Regions from separate parts of the Candidatus Pelagibacter sp. PS_41 genome, predicted to be linked through region 2. Evidence: riboswitches for the same ligand, from Rfam matches in the RefSeq annotation. Region 2 holds a riboswitch; the other holds the start of a gene.

Region 1 (3,425 bases), 120 kb from region 2:
AGATGATACAGCCATCTTAACACAAGTAAGCTCTGGACCAGAAGTGATCTTACTTTGCACAGATTGCTATAATCTTAAACATTCAAATGAAACACAAAACCATATTAGCCATGAAGAAGAAAAAAACTAAAAAATTAAAGACTAAAAAAATAGAACCAAATTCCTACGGTCTTGGGAAATTTAACTATACGATCTTTAAGTTTTTGTGCTCAAGGTTTAAGCTTAAATAATTAATACTTGAAACTATTTTACTTAAATTATTAAGCCCTAAGCAATAAATTAAATGCTTAGAGCTAATAATTAAATGTTAATTGTCTTAAAACTTAAAACCAATTATTTGGAATTATGATGTAGTGAATTGCAAGTACAATTCCAACTGACACACTTAATCCGAATATCATTTTAAGAAAGTCTTTACCAATTAGTGGAAACACATATTTGAACTTATAGTCTTTATTCATTGATGCGATTGCTAACTCTCTTCCACATAATAGACCAACAAATACCCAAGTTGTTGACATGGGTAAATCATTAAGCTCTTTAAAGTAATAAAGAACAGCAGCATAAATAATATTAATAATAGTTGCTGATCTTGCATACCTTGTGCCAGTTTTTTCTAAGACAACCTTTTGAATAGTTCCTCCATGAATGTAGAAGATATAAAAAAGTAATACTGTAAAGTAACCCAGAACAACTAATAAAAGAGAAACATCTAATTGTCTTGGAAGGTATACAGCAATGTTTGCTACATCATGAGATAACCAAACCCACCATAACCAGCCTGAAGTTACCCATACAGAGTTACGCCAAAAGGAAATCCATTTGTCACTAACTTCATCTAATTTTTCATTAATAAATTTAGAGATAACAATCCAACAAATATAAGCAGCAGCTGCAGCAAGACCGTAGCCGACAACACTTTTCATAAGCATCTTCTCAAGTACTACCGTTGAGGCAAAAGCTGATAAAACTAAGAAGGTTGTTGAAACAGGTATACCTACTCTTGTTAATATAAGAAGTATTCCTGGTGCCACTGCGTGGTACCATTGTATTTCTTGGAAAGGTATTCTTGTTAATCTACCGTAAGAGATATCTCCATTATTACTGTACCAACCCCAAGTAATAGCAAGTATCATTACAAATGATGCTGCACTAGCAAGAGTGTACCATTTAAACCATTTTTGTTTTGACGCGATAAAAGTTCCCAATGTTTGAATTGAGTCATTTGCAATAACACTGTACCCCGCTAAAGCAAAGCCTACTATCGTATATATTAAGGTCATTTCCATTTTTCTATTTTCCTATTTTATGTTTTTTTTATTGTTTTTCATTTCGAACGATTCTTAGTCTTAAGGTCGATTTAATAGGTTGGTAAAAATATATCTATAGTTAAGTTTATTAGTTTACTTTGGGGCGAGTTGATTCATCAATTTTTATATTATTCGAAGTTGAAGTCTAGCTAGAGAATTTAATAATAAGTTTTAAGAGGAGTTGATTCATCGTTATGTATATTAATTAATGATTTTGTCTAGCTGAATAATAACTTAAATTTCATTTAATAGAGGCTTATAATTAACACAAGTATAACGCTTAATGAGTTATATGAATTTACTGATAAAAGTATTTAAAAGATTCTCTGTTACAAAAATTCTTAACTAATCTTACTATTTCATTAAGTAACAATCGTCCTAGATATAGACACCCGATTTAGGACTTGTTAAGGTCTGATTATGAAAGGTTATAGATTTATTACAAGTGACGACACTTCAGAATTTTGCCATCGTGTCACGGAGGCCATATCCAATGGATGGAAATTGTATGGTGAACCCAAAATGACCTTTGATAAAAAAAGAGGGGTCATGCGTTGTGCTCAAGCAGTTATAAAAAATTCACCTCAGAAAAAGTATTCCAAAAAGATGAAGTTATCATCGATATAAATGGCAGATCAGATAATACCCTTTGTTTATATGCTAGGGATACTCTTATTAGTACTCCCAGCTTTTCTACAATCTAATTCTAAATTAAAGCAGTTTTTAACTAATCTTACTATTTGGATTGTCATTATCCTTCTAATTCTAACCATCATCTATTTCATTTGACATTTTGAGAGAAAGTTGATTATATGTAATTGCGCTGAGTTAAGTTAAATTGCAGAGCGCGTTATAAATCCTGCTAAAGCGACGCTTCAACCACCGCTTTAGACAGGTGGTTTTTTTTTATCTTTCATAAAATTAAGCCGGGCAGTTGAACCATATTGTGCGCCCTGCATTTGCTTAAGCACTAAAAAGGAGAAAAGAGGCCTATGAATATAACCTCTTATTATTTTGTGACCTTTTTTCTCCAAAACAAGAGGAAAAAAAATGAGCACAAATAAATTAAAAGAAAGATTAGATAAAGGACCGGTTATATGCGCAGAAGGTTTTTTATTTGAGATAGAAAGACGTGGCTACATGTCATCAGGGGAATTTGTTCCAATGGTGTCATTAGATCATCCTGAAGTTTTAGAGAACTTACATAGAGAATTTCAACACGCAGGATCTGATGTAGTTGAGGCCTTTACTTATAATGGACACAGAGAAAAAATGCGTGTTATTGGTAAGGAAGAACTTCTTGAACCACTAAATCGTTCAGCATTAAAAATTGCTAAAAAAGTAGCACTAGATACTCCTAAAGGATCAAAACCAAATTTGATGGCAGGTAATATTTCAAATTCAAATATCTGGAAACATAATGATCCACAATCTCAAAAAGAAGTTGAAGGAATGTTTGCAGAGATGATTGGTTGGGCCGTTGAAGAAGGTGCTGATATGTTAATTGGTGAAACTTTTTATTATGCTGAAGAAGCTTTTAAAGCTTTAGAGATAATGAAAAAAACAGGTTTACCAACTGTATTAACCATATCTCCAATGGGTGAAAATAAAATGAGAGATGGAAAATCAGTTGTTGATACCTGTAAAGAGCTAGAGCAATTAGGGGCCGATGTTGTAGGTTTAAATTGTTTTAGAGGACCTGCTACTATGTTTCCTTTTTTAAAAGAAATTAGAAAAGCAGTTAAATGTCATGTTGGAGCATTACCTATTCCTTATAGAACCAGTGAAGATTACCCAACATTTTTTAATCTACCAGATCGAAGTAATTGTGCATGTCCATCACCTCATGGAAGAACGTTTCCAACAGCATTGGACCCACACTTTTGTAATAGATATGAAATAGGAAAATTTGCAAAAGATGCTTATGAGCTAGGTATTAATTACCTTGGAGTATGCTGTGGAGCAAACCCAATGTTGATTAGGGAAGTTGCTGAGTCAATTGGTTTAACTGTTCCAGCAAGTAAATATCGAGAGAACATGGAAAATCATTTTATGTATGGAAAAAATAAAAGAATTCCAAAACATATGACTGAATATGGAGACAAAGCGTAAATA
Region 2 (3,425 bases):
TTTTTGTGCTTAACTAATAACTTTATTAATTGAACACCAATATAACCAGTAGAACCAGCAACTAAAACATTAAGCTTAGGCATTGTTTATTATAACTATTTTGAAATAAAAAAGAATTATCTTTTCGAGAATTGGAAGCTTCTTCTAGCTTTTTTACGACCAGGTTTTTTTCTTTCAACAGATCTTGAGTCTCTGGTGTTAAGTTTCTCTGTTTTTAGTGTACTTCTTAGTTCTGAGTCAAATAATATTAAGGCTTTTGCAATACCGTGAACCATTGCTCCTGCCTGTCCTGTGTGACCGCCTCCAGCAACACTACATCTAACATCATATGCTGTTGCTTGATTAATGATTTCAAAAGGTCTTGTGATTTGCATTTTATGACTACCACTAGTGAAGTATTCATCCATTGTTCGACCATTAACATAAATTTTACCAGTCCCTTTTTTTAACCAAATTTTAGCAATTGATTTTTTTCTTCTGCCAGTAGCATATTTACTATCTTTAAAATCTAACTTGATCTTAGGTTTTTTTGATATTGTTTGTGCTGTTTGTTCCATATTAATTTCTAATTAAATTTTTACTATTTAATTTTCCTAAATCTAAAAGTTTGGGATTTTGAGCTGCATGAGGATGCTCTTCACCAGCATAAATTTTAACTTTAGTTAATTGCTTTCTACCAAGAACACCTCCTGGTAACATTCTTTTAACCGCTAATTTTAAAGTCTCTCCTGGTTTATTCTTTTCTAATAGTTTTTCAGGAGTTATTTCTTTAATTCCACCTGGGTGGCCCGTATGTCTATAGTATTTTTTGTCTTTAAATTTTTTTCCAGTAAATTTTGCATGTTCTATATTTTTAACAACTACAAAGTCTCCATCATCCATGTGAGGTGTGTAAGTAGTTTTGTTTTTTCCCCTAACAATCATTGCTATTATAGATGCTAATCTTCCAACAACTGCTCCTTTAGCATCAATTTCAAACCAATTACTTGTTAATTCGCTACTTTTTAAAAATTTAGTCATGGTGCGAGGATTAATACTATTAATAATTATAAAGTCAATTTTATATTTCTCTTGCAATATAGCCATTTAATGGTAACTTTTATTTGCCGATTTGTTCCTATTGCAGGCTAATAATTGCTAAAAAGGATTTTTTACGCACATTTTCGGTAGGCGCATTTGAACTGTATTGTACGCCTTGCATAAAGCAAAAGTACTAAAAAAGGAGTATTAAGATGAGTACAAAAAGACAAAACCCAGAAACTATAGCATTGCACGGTGGTGATTATAGAAGTGACCCAACTACAAAAGCTGTAGCTGTCCCAATTTATAGAACAACTTCATATCTATTTGATAGCACTGAGCATGCAGCCAATTTATTTGGTCTAAAAGAGTTTGGAAATATCTACACAAGAATTATGAATCCAACAAATGATGTTCTTGAAAAAAGACTTGCTGCCTTAGATGGTGGATTAGCAAGTTTAACTGTTTCTTCGGGTCAAACAGCTTCAACATTTGCTATTTTGAATGTTGCTCAAGCTGGCGATAATATTGTTAGTTCTACAGATCTTTATGGTGGAACTGTTTCATTGTTTACTCATACATTGAGCAAGCTTGGTATTGAAGTTAGATATGCAGATCCAGCAGATCCTAAAAACTTTGAAAAAGCAATAGATGGTAAAACTAGAGCTTTTTATGGGGAAACATTACCCAATCCATATTTAAGAGTATTTCCTATTAAAGAAGTTTCTGATATTGGAAAAAAATATAATATACCATTAATAGTTGATAACACGGCCGCTCCTATCATCTGTAAGCCAATAGAACATGGTGCAGCTGTAGTAGTTTATTCACTTACAAAATATATAGGTGGACATGGTACAGTTGTAGGTGGAGCACTAATTGATGGTGGAAATTTTGATTGGACAGCTAATCCAAAAAGACAACCACTGTTTAATGAACCTGATGCAAGCTATGGTGGCGTAGTTTGGGGTAAGGCAGTTCCTGAATTAACTGGTGCCAATGTATCCTTTGCTGTTAGAGCAAGAGTTACTCTTTTGAGAGATCTTGGAGCTGCATTAGCGCCTGATAATGCTTTTGGAATAATTCAAGGACTTGAAACAGTAGCCTTGAGGATGAAACAACATTGCTCTAATGCTGAAAAAACAGTGGGTCACTTATCTAAACATAAAAAAGTTGCTAGAGTGATTTACCCAACCAAATATGAAGGAGATATTGGTAAAAGAGCAAAAAAATATCTTAATGGGGGAAATGGTGCTTTAATAGGAATAGAACTAAAAGGTGGTATTGAGTCTGGTAAGAAATTTATAGAAGCTTTAAAGATGTTTTATCATGTGGCAAATATAGGAGATGCTAGAAGCTTAGCTATACATCCAGCAACAACAACTCATAGCCAACTCACAGAGCAAGAATTAAGTGCTGCAGGAGTTACGCCTGGATATATAAGACTGTGTATAGGATTAGAACATATTGACGATATAATAGATGATCTTGATCAAGCACTTAACGCTTCATAACAATTCTTTATCGTTTTAAAAAACCTCTTGAGTTTTTATAAATGAGTAAAATATAGGTTGTTAATACAAAAATAGAACCTAACTGGTGTAGTGATGCATACTTTATTTCTACACCAGATATTAATGTAATAATTCCTAATAATATTTGAATAAGTAAAGCTGTATCAAAAAGAATTATATTTTTTATGGCAACTCCTTCTTTAATAAATAAATAGTTAATAATCATAACAAGGATCAGAAGCAGATAGGCAGTTGATCTATGTAAAAATTGAATAATAGAAGTATTATAAAATGACTCAGAGGTAAAAAAATCTAATAATAAAACATCATTTGGAAAAAATGTACCATTCATATCTGGCCAAGTATTATAAATTAAACCTCCATCTAAACCTGACAGAAAAGCTCCCAATATAATTTGAATAATAATTAATAAAAAAATAAATAACAAAAAGGATTGTGGAATTTTATAATCTAATTTTTTAATATCAAAAAAATCTAAAATATACCAAAAAATTAAACATAAGATAAAAAGTGCAAGTGATAAATGAATTGCCAATCTAAAATGACTAACATCATTATTTTGTGTTAATCCACTAGTAACCATAAACCAACCTAAAAATCCCTGCAGACATATAAGAAAAAATATCAAAAAATATTTATTAGAATAAAAATTAGAATCTCTATATTTAATCCAAAAAATAATTAAAGGGATTAAGGTGAACAAGCCAACAATACGTGCTAATAATCTATGTGCATACTCCCAATAAAAAATTATTTTAAATTCTTTTAAAGACATTCCATAGTTAATATTTTTATACTCTGGAATTTTCTTATATTCCTCAAAATACATATTCCAATCATTTGAATTAAGTGGCGGCAATATACCTGAGA

The links. Region 2 has a riboswitch for S-adenosylmethionine ahead of AC5SL8_RS03035 (O-acetylhomoserine aminocarboxypropyltransferase/cysteine synthase family protein). Riboswitches for the same ligand answer to the same signal wherever they lie in the genome.
Region 1: it holds a riboswitch for S-adenosylmethionine, as region 2 does, so the genes downstream of both, AC5SL8_RS03785 (homocysteine S-methyltransferase family protein) here and AC5SL8_RS03035 (O-acetylhomoserine aminocarboxypropyltransferase/cysteine synthase family protein) in region 2, are expected to answer to the same signal.

The regions. Positions count from the first base shown of each region.
Region 1 covers NZ_CM182062.1:681,644-685,068, reverse strand. Annotated here, with positions in the region: gene AC5SL8_RS03800 (hypothetical protein) at 1-130, shown strand, start outside; gene AC5SL8_RS03795 (hypothetical protein) at 324-1,289, opposite strand; gene AC5SL8_RS03790 (DUF1737 domain-containing protein) at 1,731-1,937, shown strand; SAM riboswitch class V at 2,230-2,294, shown strand; gene AC5SL8_RS03785 (homocysteine S-methyltransferase family protein) at 2,361-3,422, shown strand.
Region 2 covers NZ_CM182062.1:557,928-561,352, forward strand. Annotated here, with positions in the region: gene argC (N-acetyl-gamma-glutamyl-phosphate reductase) at 1-83, opposite strand, end outside; gene rpsI (30S ribosomal protein S9) at 117-557, opposite strand; gene rplM (50S ribosomal protein L13) at 559-1,020, opposite strand; SAM riboswitch class V at 1,160-1,228, shown strand; gene AC5SL8_RS03035 (O-acetylhomoserine aminocarboxypropyltransferase/cysteine synthase family protein) at 1,233-2,534, shown strand; gene AC5SL8_RS03040 (COX15/CtaA family protein) at 2,542-3,425, opposite strand, start outside.